2 regions of the Mesorhizobium sp. M0587 genome follow, and region 2 is predicted to be linked to the other one. Evidence: riboswitches for the same ligand, from Rfam matches in the RefSeq annotation. Region 2 holds a riboswitch; the other holds the start of a gene.
The links. Region 2 has a riboswitch for S-adenosylmethionine ahead of NKI49_RS23465 (O-succinylhomoserine sulfhydrylase). Riboswitches for the same ligand answer to the same signal wherever they lie in the genome.
Positions count from the first base shown of each region.

Region 1: linked by a shared signal. The riboswitch ahead of metX (homoserine O-acetyltransferase MetX) and the one ahead of NKI49_RS23465 (O-succinylhomoserine sulfhydrylase) in region 2 are both predicted to bind S-adenosylmethionine.

Region 1 is NZ_JAMYQP010000017.1:33,089-38,340, forward strand. It holds gene NKI49_RS17130 (DUF1194 domain-containing protein) at 1-515, shown strand, start outside; gene NKI49_RS17135 (DUF1330 domain-containing protein) at 831-1,151, shown strand; gene metW (methionine biosynthesis protein MetW) at 1,161-1,775, opposite strand; gene metX (homoserine O-acetyltransferase MetX) at 1,834-3,000, opposite strand; SAM riboswitch at 3,106-3,183, opposite strand; gene hisC (histidinol-phosphate transaminase) at 3,319-4,428, shown strand; gene NKI49_RS17155 (prephenate/arogenate dehydrogenase family protein) at 4,435-5,252, shown strand, end outside.
Region 2 is NZ_JAMYQP010000029.1:75,776-81,027, reverse strand. It holds gene araD1 (AraD1 family protein) at 1-309, shown strand, start outside; gene NKI49_RS23475 (ABC transporter substrate-binding protein) at 349-1,122, opposite strand; gene NKI49_RS23470 (2'-deoxycytidine 5'-triphosphate deaminase) at 1,223-2,317, opposite strand; SAM riboswitch at 2,458-2,535, shown strand; gene NKI49_RS23465 (O-succinylhomoserine sulfhydrylase) at 2,592-3,782, shown strand; gene NKI49_RS23460 (ceramide glucosyltransferase) at 3,813-4,964, opposite strand; gene apaG (Co2+/Mg2+ efflux facilitator ApaG/CorD) at 5,195-5,252, shown strand, end outside.

The sequences.
Region 1 (5,252 bases), on a different contig from region 2:
TCGACAGCGCCGAGAGCGCCGGCGCCTTCGCCGACAAGGTGGCGGCGCGGCCGTTCCGGAGCTTCCGAGGCACTTCGATCTCCGGTGCTCTTGCCTTCGGCGCTGAGCTTTTCGATCGCACGGCTTTCGAGGGCGATCGCAGCGTTATCGACATTTCCGGCGACGGTCCGAACAATATCGGGCCGCCGGTCACCACGACGCGTGACGCGGCAATCGCCAAGGGCATCGTCATCAACGGCCTGCCGATCCTGGTCAATCCGTCGCCAACGTTCAGCCATCTCGATCAGTATTATGCGCAGTGCGTCACCGGCGGGCCCGGTTCCTTCGTGCTGCCGATCTACGCGGCCGCCGAATTCTCGACGGCGATCCGGCGCAAGCTGATCCTCGAAGTGAGCGGCATTCAGGACAGACCCGGGTTCATCCCCGTCGACACCGACGCGCCCGTCGACTGCCTGCGGGGCGAGCGGGACAGGCGGTTCTTGTCCGATCCGTATTTCCCAGAACTCGACCGCTGAGCCTCTTGGCCCGACCAGCCTAGATGGGAGGTTCATTGTTTCACGGAAACGGTGAACGATAAAAAACCGCCGCTCGTGTCATCCATCGCACTGCCGTCCAACCGCCGCCAAATGATGATTCCGGGGACCTAGCGCCTCAATTGCAACACCCTCGCCAATAGATGACGTCTGAAACGCTATCGCGAAGCCAAAGCGGCCCTGCCTGCGATCGCATGGAATCCTATTACGTCAGGCGTAATCGCCTTGCGGCCGGCACCGGGGCAGATTGCCCTTGCGAGGCCGGCTGATGAGGCTTCGGATCAGGGAGTTTCCATCATGACTGCTTACGCCGTCGCCCATATGCGCAAAGCCACAATGGGTGCACAGATTATTGAATATCTGCATAGGATCGACGCCACGCTGGAGCCCTTCGGCGGCCGTTTTCTCGTCCATGGCGGCGATGTGGAGGTGATCGAGAACGACTGGCCGGGCCACCTCGTCATCATCGAGTTCGCCGACCGGCAGCATGCGCGCCGCTGGTACCATTCACCAGCCTATCAGGCGATACTGTCGCTGCGGACCGATAATTCCGAGGCTGACGTGGTATTCGCCGACGGTGTCGAACATCCACACAAGGCCACCGATATCCTGGAGTAGGACTAGGCTTTATCGCTTCAGCAAAAACACTGCCTGCTGGCCGAAGAAATTCCAGAACCACCACGGCATCGACAGGCCGATCTTCTGGCCGTTGGCGTCGAGCGCGGTTGCCCTCTCCACCGTCGCGCCAAGCTCGTCGCACAGATTGACGAAGTCGCGGATGGTGCAGAAATGGATGTTGGGCGTGTCGTACCAGGAATAGGGCAGGTCCTTGGTCACCGGCATGCGGCCCTTGACGAACAGCGACAGGCGCACCCGCCAATGCCCGAAATTGGGGAAGGAAACGATGGCGCGGTTGCCGATCCTGAGCAATTCGTCGAGCACCAGTTTCGGATTGCGGGTCGCCTGCAAGGTCTGCGACAGCACGACGAAATCAAAACCCTTGTCGGGATAGAATTGGAGGTCCTTGTCGGCATCTCCCTGAATGACCGAGAGGCCGCGCGCCACGCATTCGTTGACACCGCGCTGCGACAGTTCAAGACCGCGGCCGTCGACCTGCTTGGTGTCCTGCAGCAATTCGAGCAGCAAACCATCGCCCGAGCCGACATCGAGCACGCGGGATCGCGGCGGGATGAGGTTGGCGACGACTTCGAGGTCGACGCGCTGGTCGCGGTTGACGCTCATGGTTCTTTCCTTGGCCAGGCACATTTTCCCAATCCGGACGATGCCCGATTTTGCCGGATCATAGACTTAGCCCTCTCGCCCTCGCGGCCGAGCCGATGAAGCCGTTGATGGCGGCAAACAGTTCCGGTTCGTCGAGCAGGAAGGCGTCATGGCCACGATCGGTCTCGATCTCGACGAAGGACACCGATGCGCCGGCGGCGTTGAGCGCATGCACGATCGAGCGGCTCTCCTCGGTCGGAAACAGCCAATCCGAGGTAAAGGACACCAGGCAGAAGCGGGTCTTGGTGCCGGCGAAGGCGTCGGCCAACAGGCCGCCATGGTCGGCGGCGAGGTCGAAATAGTCCATCGACCGCGTCATATAGAGGTAGGAGTTGGCGTCGAAACGATCGACGAAGGTCATGCCTTGATGGCGCAGATAGCTTTCGATCTGGAAGTCGGCGTCGAAGCCGAAGGTGAGCGCCTCGCGATCCTGCAAATTGCGGCCGAATTTGCGGTGCAGGGCAGCTTCCGAAAGATAGGTGATGTGGGCGGCCATGCGCGCCACCGCCAGCCCTTTTTCCGGGCGCTTGCCATGTTCGAAATATTTGCCGGCATGCCAGTCCGGGTCGGCCATCACGGCTTGCCTACCGACCTCGTGGAAAGCGATGTTCTGCGAGGAATGGCGGGCGCCAGTGGCAATCGGCAGCGCCGAGAAGACGCGCTCCGGATAGCTCGACGCCCATTGCAGCACCTGCATGCCGCCCATCGAGCCGCCGAGCACGCAAAACAGTTTTTCGATGCCGAAATGGTCGATCAGCATCTGCTGCGCGCGCACCATGTCGCGGATGGTGATGACCGGCAGGTCGAGCCCGTAGGGTTTGCCGGTGACGGGATTGGTCGAGGCCGGACCGGTGGAGCCAAGACAGCCGCCGATGACGTTGGAGCAGATGACGAAGAAGCGATTGGTGTCGATGATCTTGCCGGGGCCGATCAGCACTTCCCACCAGCCGGGTTTGCCGGTCACCGGATTGGTGCTGGCGACGTGCTGGTCGCCGGTCAGCGCGTGGCAGACCAGGATGGCATTGGAGCGGGCGTCGTTCAGCGTGCCGTAGGTCTGATAGGCGATCTGGAATGGCGACAGCAGCGTGCCGGCGTCCAGCTTCAGTGGCTTGTCCGCCCCAAAGCGCAACACCGGGCTCGACGGTTGGTCGGCCTCGTTGGTCTTCCCAGCGCGCAGAGCGGCCATTCGCATCTCTCTTGCTGCACCTTGCCTTGCGAAAATCGCCGCCGATGCGTTCGTCCGGCCGGCAGCGGACAACAAAAAACCGGCATTGCCTTCACAAAGCCGGTTACGTCCACGCAAACGGCCCTTTAGCGAATTGTTTAACGTGGCTGCAAGCCGACCGGCCAAATCACCACGGAACTGATGCTGCCCTTCTAGAACTCGCCCGCCTTGCCGTCAATGCCGAGGACTGGCCTCACTGCCAGCTCTCGACATTGCCGGTCACGGCTTGTATTTCCGCAGCGGCTTCCCTGCGGAAGCGTTCTCGACGGATTTTGCGACATGAGCCAGACACCGGATAAGGCACGTCCAACCCCGCGCGCGGGCATCATGGATATCGCTGCCTATGTGCCGGGCAAAAGTGCCGCGCCCGCCGGCGTCGTCAAGGTGTATAAGCTGTCGTCCAACGAGAACCCGCTCGGGCCCTCGCCAAAGGCGATCGAAGCCGCGCGCGAGGTCGCCGGAAAGCTCGACGTCTATCCCGATGGCACCGCCCGGCGGCTACGCGAGGCGATCGCCGAGGTGCATGGCCTCAACGCGCAGAACATCATCTGTTCCAACGGTTCCGACGAGATCCTCGGCCTGCTGGCGCAGACCTATCTCTCGCCCGGCGACGAGGCGATCTTCACCGAACATGCTTTCATGGTCTACAAGATCTACGTCCAGTCGGCAGGCGCCACGCCGGTCGCGGTCAAGGAGACCGACGAGCGAGCCGACATCGACGCGATGCTTGCCGCCGTCACGCCGCGCACCAAGATCGTCTTTCTCGCCAATCCCAACAATCCGACCGGCACCTATGTGCCGTTCCAGGAAGTGCGTCGCCTGCATGCGGGCCTGCCGCGCAACGTGCTTCTGGTGCTCGATGCCGCCTACGCCGAATATGTCCGCCGCAACGATTATGAGGCCGGCATCGAACTGGTCGGCAGCGCCGAAAACGTGGTGATGACCCGCACCTTCTCCAAGATCGGGCTTGGCGGCGCGCGGATCGGCTGGATGTATGCGCCGATGCACATCGTCGACGCGATCAACCGGGTGCGCGGCCCGTTCAACGTCAACGCGACGGCGATCGAAGCCGGTATCGCGGCGATCCGCGATCGCGCCCATGTCGAGCGCAGCGTCGCGCACAACGAGACCTGGCTGGCATGGCTGAGCGAGGAATTGACCAAGCTCGGATTGCGGGTGACGCCCAGCGTCGGCAATTTCATTCTTATCCATTTTCCCGACGACCAGAGGCATTCGGCAGCCGCGGCGGACGATTATCTGACGGCGCGCGGCTATATATTGCGGCGCGTTTCCGGCTATGGCTTTCCCAACGCGCTGCGCATGACCGTCGGTACCGAAGAGGCCAATCGCGGCGTTGTCGCCGCACTCACTACATTCCTGAAAAGCTAGAACGCCATGACATCACCGATGTTCGAAAAGATCGCGCTGGTAGGCATCGGCCTGATCGGCTCGTCGTTGGCCCGCGTCATCCGCCGTGAGGGTTTGTCCCGCCACGTCGCCATCTCGACCCGCAGCGCCGCGACGCTGACGCGGGCGAAGGAGCTTGAGCTTGGCAACTCCTACACCACCGATGCGAAAGAGGCGGTCCGCGACGCGGATCTGATCATCGTGTCTGTGCCGGTCGGCTCGTCCGGCGCTGTGGCGGCGGAAATCGCGCCGGAGCTGAAGCAAGGCGCGATCCTCACCGATGTCGGCTCGACCAAGGCATCGGTCATCGCGCAGATGCAGCCCTACGTGCCGGCAGGCGTCCATTTCATTCCCGGCCATCCGCTGGCGGGTACGGAAAAATCCGGTCCGGATGCCGGTTTCGCCGATTTGTTCGACAATCGCTGGTGCATCTTCACGCCGTTGCCCGAGACCGACCCGGATGCGCTGGAAAGGCTGTCGGAATTCTGGCGCCGCTGTGGCGCCAATATCGACACGATGGACCCGCAGCACCACGACATGACGCTGGCCATCGTCTCGCATCTGCCGCATATCATCGCCTACAATATCGTTGGCACCGCCGACGATCTGGAATCAGTGACCAAAACGGAAGTGATCAAGTATTCCGCCTCCGGCTTTCGCGATTTCACCCGTCTCGCCGCATCCGACCCGACCATGTGGCGGGATGTATGCCTGCACAACAAGGACGCCATCCTCGAAATGCTCGCGCGATTCTCGGAAGACCTGGCGTTCCTGCAAAGAGCAATCCGCTGGGGCGACGGCGAAAA
Region 2 (5,252 bases):
GATGTCCGGGGCGCCTCGCGCATTTACCGCGACAGCAAGATGCTGTGGGAAAAGCCGTTCCTGTCGGGCGAAGCCAACATGTCGCACACCATCGCCAATCTCGAACACCACCATTTCAAATATTCGGCCTTCCGCCAGCCGGGCGACGTGCATGTGCACATGTTCGGCACCGCGACGCTGTCCTTCGCCGACGGTATCAAGACCGAAGCCGGCGACGTTTTCGAGATCGAAGCCACGGATTTCGGCCTGCCGCTGCGCAACCCGCTTGAGATCGAGCAGCCGGTGAAGGTGGCGGTGAAGGCGCTGTGATGGGGCGATCTCCCCACTCGCGGGGAGATCGGCAGTTTCTCAATAGATGTCGAAGTCGAAATACTTGGCCTGGATTTTCTTGTAGGTGCCGTCAGCGACGATGGCGTCGATGGCCGCGTTCAGCTTGTCGCGCAGCGCGGTGTCTTCCAGGCGCACGGCGATGCCGGCTTCGGTCTCCGTGCCCTTGACGTCGCCGACCATCTTGCAGCAGCCGTCGCTCGCCTTCTTCATCCAGTCCATCAGCACGAACTTGTCCGAGAGGACGGCGTCGAGGCGGCCGTTCTGGAGATCGGTGATCGCCTCTTCCTGGGTCGGGTAGAGCTTCGCCTCGGCGCCTGCCTTGCCATAGACGTCCTGGGCGTAGTTGGCCTGTGTTGTCGAAGCCTGTGCGCCGACCGTCTTACCGGCGAGTGCCGCCGGTTCGGTCGAGGCGATGTCGCTGTTCTTCAGGGCGACGAGCGAGAGCGGTGTCGTATAGTATTTGTGGGTAAAGGCGACCTGCTTCTTGCGCTCCTCGGTGATGCTCATCGAGGCGATGATGGCATCGAACTTCTTGGCCTGCAGGGCGGGAATGATGCCGTCCCAGTCCTGCGTGACGATTTCGCACTCGACCTTCATCTGCACGCACAGGGCGTTTGCGATGTCGATATCGAAGCCGACGACCTTGCCGTCCGACGTGATGGTGTTGAACGGCGGATAGGCGCCCTCGGTGCCGATCTTGATTTTTTCCGCCGCCTCGGCCGACAGCGAGCCGGCACCGAGCGCCAGCATGGCGGCCGCCGCCCCCGACAGGATCCATTTCGAAATCTGCATCTTCTTGTTCCCCTTGAGTGCCGTCATGTCGAGGCCGGCAACGGCAGCCAAGCATGGCCCGCCATGACAGGCAAGTATTTTGCCTGACTGGAATCGACGTTCAGCGCGCGGCGCGAAAATGCTTCGACAATTTCAGGCCCTGCGCCTGGTAGTTGGAGCCGAGATCGGTGCCATAGAGCGCCTGTGGCCGTTTCAGCATGTGTTCGTAGACCAGCCGGCCGACGATCTGGCCATGATCGAGAATGAACGGCACTTCATGGCTGCGCACTTCGAGCACCGCCCGGCTGCCGGTACCGCCAGCCGCCGAGTGACCGAAGCCTGGATCGAAGAAACCGGCGTAGTGAACGCGAAACTCGCCGACCAATGGATCGAAGGGTGTCATCTCAGCGGCGTAAAGCGGGGGCACATGCACCGCCTCCTGGCTGACCAGGATGTAGAACTCGTCCGGGTCGAGCACCAATTCGCCGGCGCCGCTCTTGTGGATCGGCTCCCAGAAATCGACGACCTCCTGTGCTGCGCGCTTGTCGACGTCGACGAGGCCGGTGTGATGCTTGCCGCGATAGCCGACCAGCCCGCTTTGATCGCCTTTGAGGTCGATCGACAGCGCGATGCCGCCGCCGGAGATGTTCGGCGGCTCGGTGGCGACAAGCATCTCGGCGCGATGCAACTCGCTCAGTTCGGCCTCCGACAAGAGCGCGTTGCCGGTGCGGAAGCGTATCTGCGACAGGCGCGAGCCAGTGCGCGCAACGATCGGGAAGGTGCGCGGGCTGACTTCGAGGTACAGCGGGCCATGGTAGCCGGCGGCGATCTTGTCGAACTCGTGGCCGCGGTCGGTCATGACACGGGTGAAGATGTCTAGCCGTCCGGTCGAGCTCTTCGGATTGGCCGAGGCGGAAATCTTCGCCGGCAGCGCCAGGGTTTCGAGCAGGGGCACGATATAGACGCAGCCGGTTTCCAGCACGGCGCCGTCGGCGAGGCTGATCTCGTGCAGCTTCAACCGGTCGAGTTTTTCCGACACCTTGTGGTTGGGCCCGGGCAGGAAAGAAGCGCGCACCCGCCAGGCCTTGTCGCCAAGCCTCAGATCGAGGCTGGCCGGCTGGATCTGGTCGGCATCGAGCGCGCGCGGCGACTTCAGCGCGCCGGACTGGAACAGCGCCGAAATGTCCTGATCGGGAAGAATGCCTGTCTGCCGCAAAGGCCGCCTGCTCCAAGACCGGGCGATTTCTTGTCGCAGATCCCTGCCGCAAAACCGTGGAACGCTTCTGCCGAACCTGCTTGGTACAACTCTCTTAATGAAGCCGACAATTGACGCAAGCGTGGCGCGGGTCTAAAGGGTCGTTATCCCGTGGTGATTTGGCCGGTCGGCTTGCAGCCACGTTAAACAAGTCGCTAAAGGACCGTCGGGCCGCGAGGCCGTATGGACCGGTTGCGACTTTCGCGGCCGGTTTTTTTGTGTCTGGAACAAAACAATGAGCACCAAGAAGCGTAACTGGAAACCTCAGACCGCACTCGTGCACGGCGGAACCCTGCGTTCCGGCTTCGGCGAAACCTCCGAGGCGATGTACCTGACCCAAGGTTATGTCTATGAAACGGCGCAGGCCGCCGAAGCTCGCTTCAAGGGCGAGGAACCGGGCTTCATCTATTCGCGCTACGCCAATCCGACCGTCGACATGTTCGAGAAGCGCATGTGCGCGCTGGAAGGCGCGGAGGATGCACGCGCCACGGCCTCCGGCATGGCGGCGGTGACGGCGGCGCTCCTGTGCAGCGCCAAGGCTGGCGACCACATCGTGGCGGCGCGCGCGCTGTTCGGCTCCTGCCGCTGGGTGGTCGAGACGCTGGCACCGCGGTACGGCATCGAGGCCACGCTGGTCGACGGCACCGACATCGCCAACTGGGAAAAGGCGGTCAGGCCCAACACCAAGCTGTTCTTCCTGGAAAGCCCGACCAACCCGACGCTGGAAGTCGTCGACATCGCCGCCGTCGCCGCGCTTGCCAATTCGATCGGCGCGCGGCTTGTCGTCGACAATGTCTTTGCCACGCCCTTGCAGCAGAAGCCACTGCAGCTCGGCGCGCACATCGTCGTTTATTCGGCGACCAAACACATTGACGGCCAGGGCCGCTGTCTGGGCGGCGTGATCCTGTCGGACAAGAAGTGGATCGATGAGAATTTGCACGATTATTTCCGCCACACAGGTCCGAGCCTGTCCCCCTTCAATGCCTGGACGCTGTTGAAAGGCCTGGAGACGCTGCCCCTGCGCGTGCGCCAGCAGACGGAGAGCGCCGGCAAGATCGCCGATTTCCTGGCCGAGCAGCCGCAGATTGCCCGCGTCATCTATCCCGGCCGCGCCGACCATCCGCAGGCCGATATCGTCAGGAAGCAGATGTCGGGCGGCTCGACGCTGATCTGCCTCGAGGTCAAGGGCGGCAAGCAGGCGGCCTTCGCCTTGCAGAACGCGCTGGACATCGTGCTGATCTCCAACAATCTCGGCGACGCCAAGAGCCTGATCACCCATCCAGCGACAACGACGCACAAGAATTTGAGCGACGAGGCGCGGGCCGAACTCGGCATCGGGCCGGGTACGCTCAGGCTGTCGGTCGGCCTGGAAGATAGCGACGATCTTCTGGAAGACATCGCACAGGCGTTGAAGGCCGCAATATAGGATCGGCCCAGGTAGCGCGCCTGGCTGCCATCAGGCACTCGACGGCGTCTCTTCCAGTTCGGCGGCCTTGGTGCCAATGGTCATCGCGTTGCCGCGCCAGTCGACGGCGCCGCCAAGCCAGCCGCGCGCCCACATCCCCGGCACGATCATGTCGCGCATCATCATAGCCGCGATCATGCGCGGCGACAGGTGCCAGCCCTTGCCCCAAGCCAGGGCGCATTCCGGAAGATAGAAGGCCGCCAGCACGGCGACGAAGGTCAGCGGCAGGCTGAAACCGGCACTCGCCGCCGCTACCAGCGCAAGCACCAGCGGCACCGCGGCGCCGGTCAGGATTTCGGGCGCGAAGAAGAGCGGGAAGGTGACGCGGCGCAGTCGCGCCCAACGGGCCTGGCGCGACCAGATCTCGCCAAGCGTGCGCCGGCCGAGCGGCTGCTCGAACGGCGAGGAAACGAGATTGACGCGCAAGCCGAGGCCGTTCACCAGTTTGGTCGCGGCGGCGTCCTCGGCGATCTCAGCCGCCAGCGCGCGGATGCCGCCATTGGCGTCGAGCATCGGCTTGTTCCAGAGCATGCTCTTGCCCTGCGCGAAGCCAAGGCCGAGCGCCTCGCCGGCATATTGCCAGCGGGCCTGCAGCGTGTTGAGGAAGGCGCATTCGACATCGGCCCAGAACCCGTCGGGCCGGGAGCCGATCGGCGTCGAGCAGACAAGACCGGTTTCCGGCCCCCATGCCGCCAGCAGATGCTGGACGTAATCCCTCGGCATCAGCACGTTGGAATCGGCAAGGATAACCCAGTCGTGGCGCGCCGCCTCCCATCCCTTGACGCAATTGTTGAGCTTGGGATTGGCGCTGACGCGGTCATTGCCGATCAGCAAGCGGGCGGGCACGGCGGGAAAGCGGGCGGTGGCGGCGCGGATCAGTTTGACCACCGGATCGTCGGCATGGGCGACACAGAAGATCAGTTCGTAGCGTGGCCAGTCGAGCGAGAAAGCGCGTTGCAGCGTCTCGCGCGTAAACGGCTCGACGCCGCGCGAAGGCACGACGATCGACACCGGCATCGGCTTGCCGGTCGGCGGTGCCATGATGTGGCGTCGCCTCAGGCGCGAGGCGGCGAGCACGATGCTGGCGATGTTCAAGACAATGAGAGCAGTAGAAAGCGATGCGGCTATGAGAGCGAGTTCCATCGAGATCCGGTCACTCCACAAAAACCGGCCCGCGCAGGGCCGTTTTCGACAGTTCGACAGAGCGCCCGAGTCGCCCGGCGGTGGTTGGCGCACACCATCATTGTCATGTGTCACTTAAATGACATTGTTTGTCGGCACCTGCCCCCTCAGGGTTGGCGACAAAGGCCGCGCTCCGTTGACCGAACCGCGGAGAGCGCCGAAAGTTCCGCCTGGATTGTTTGGAGCCGCTCATGTATCGCGCCGTCACGCGCCAGATCGAAGTGCAGGTCAGGCCATTTTACCTCGAGG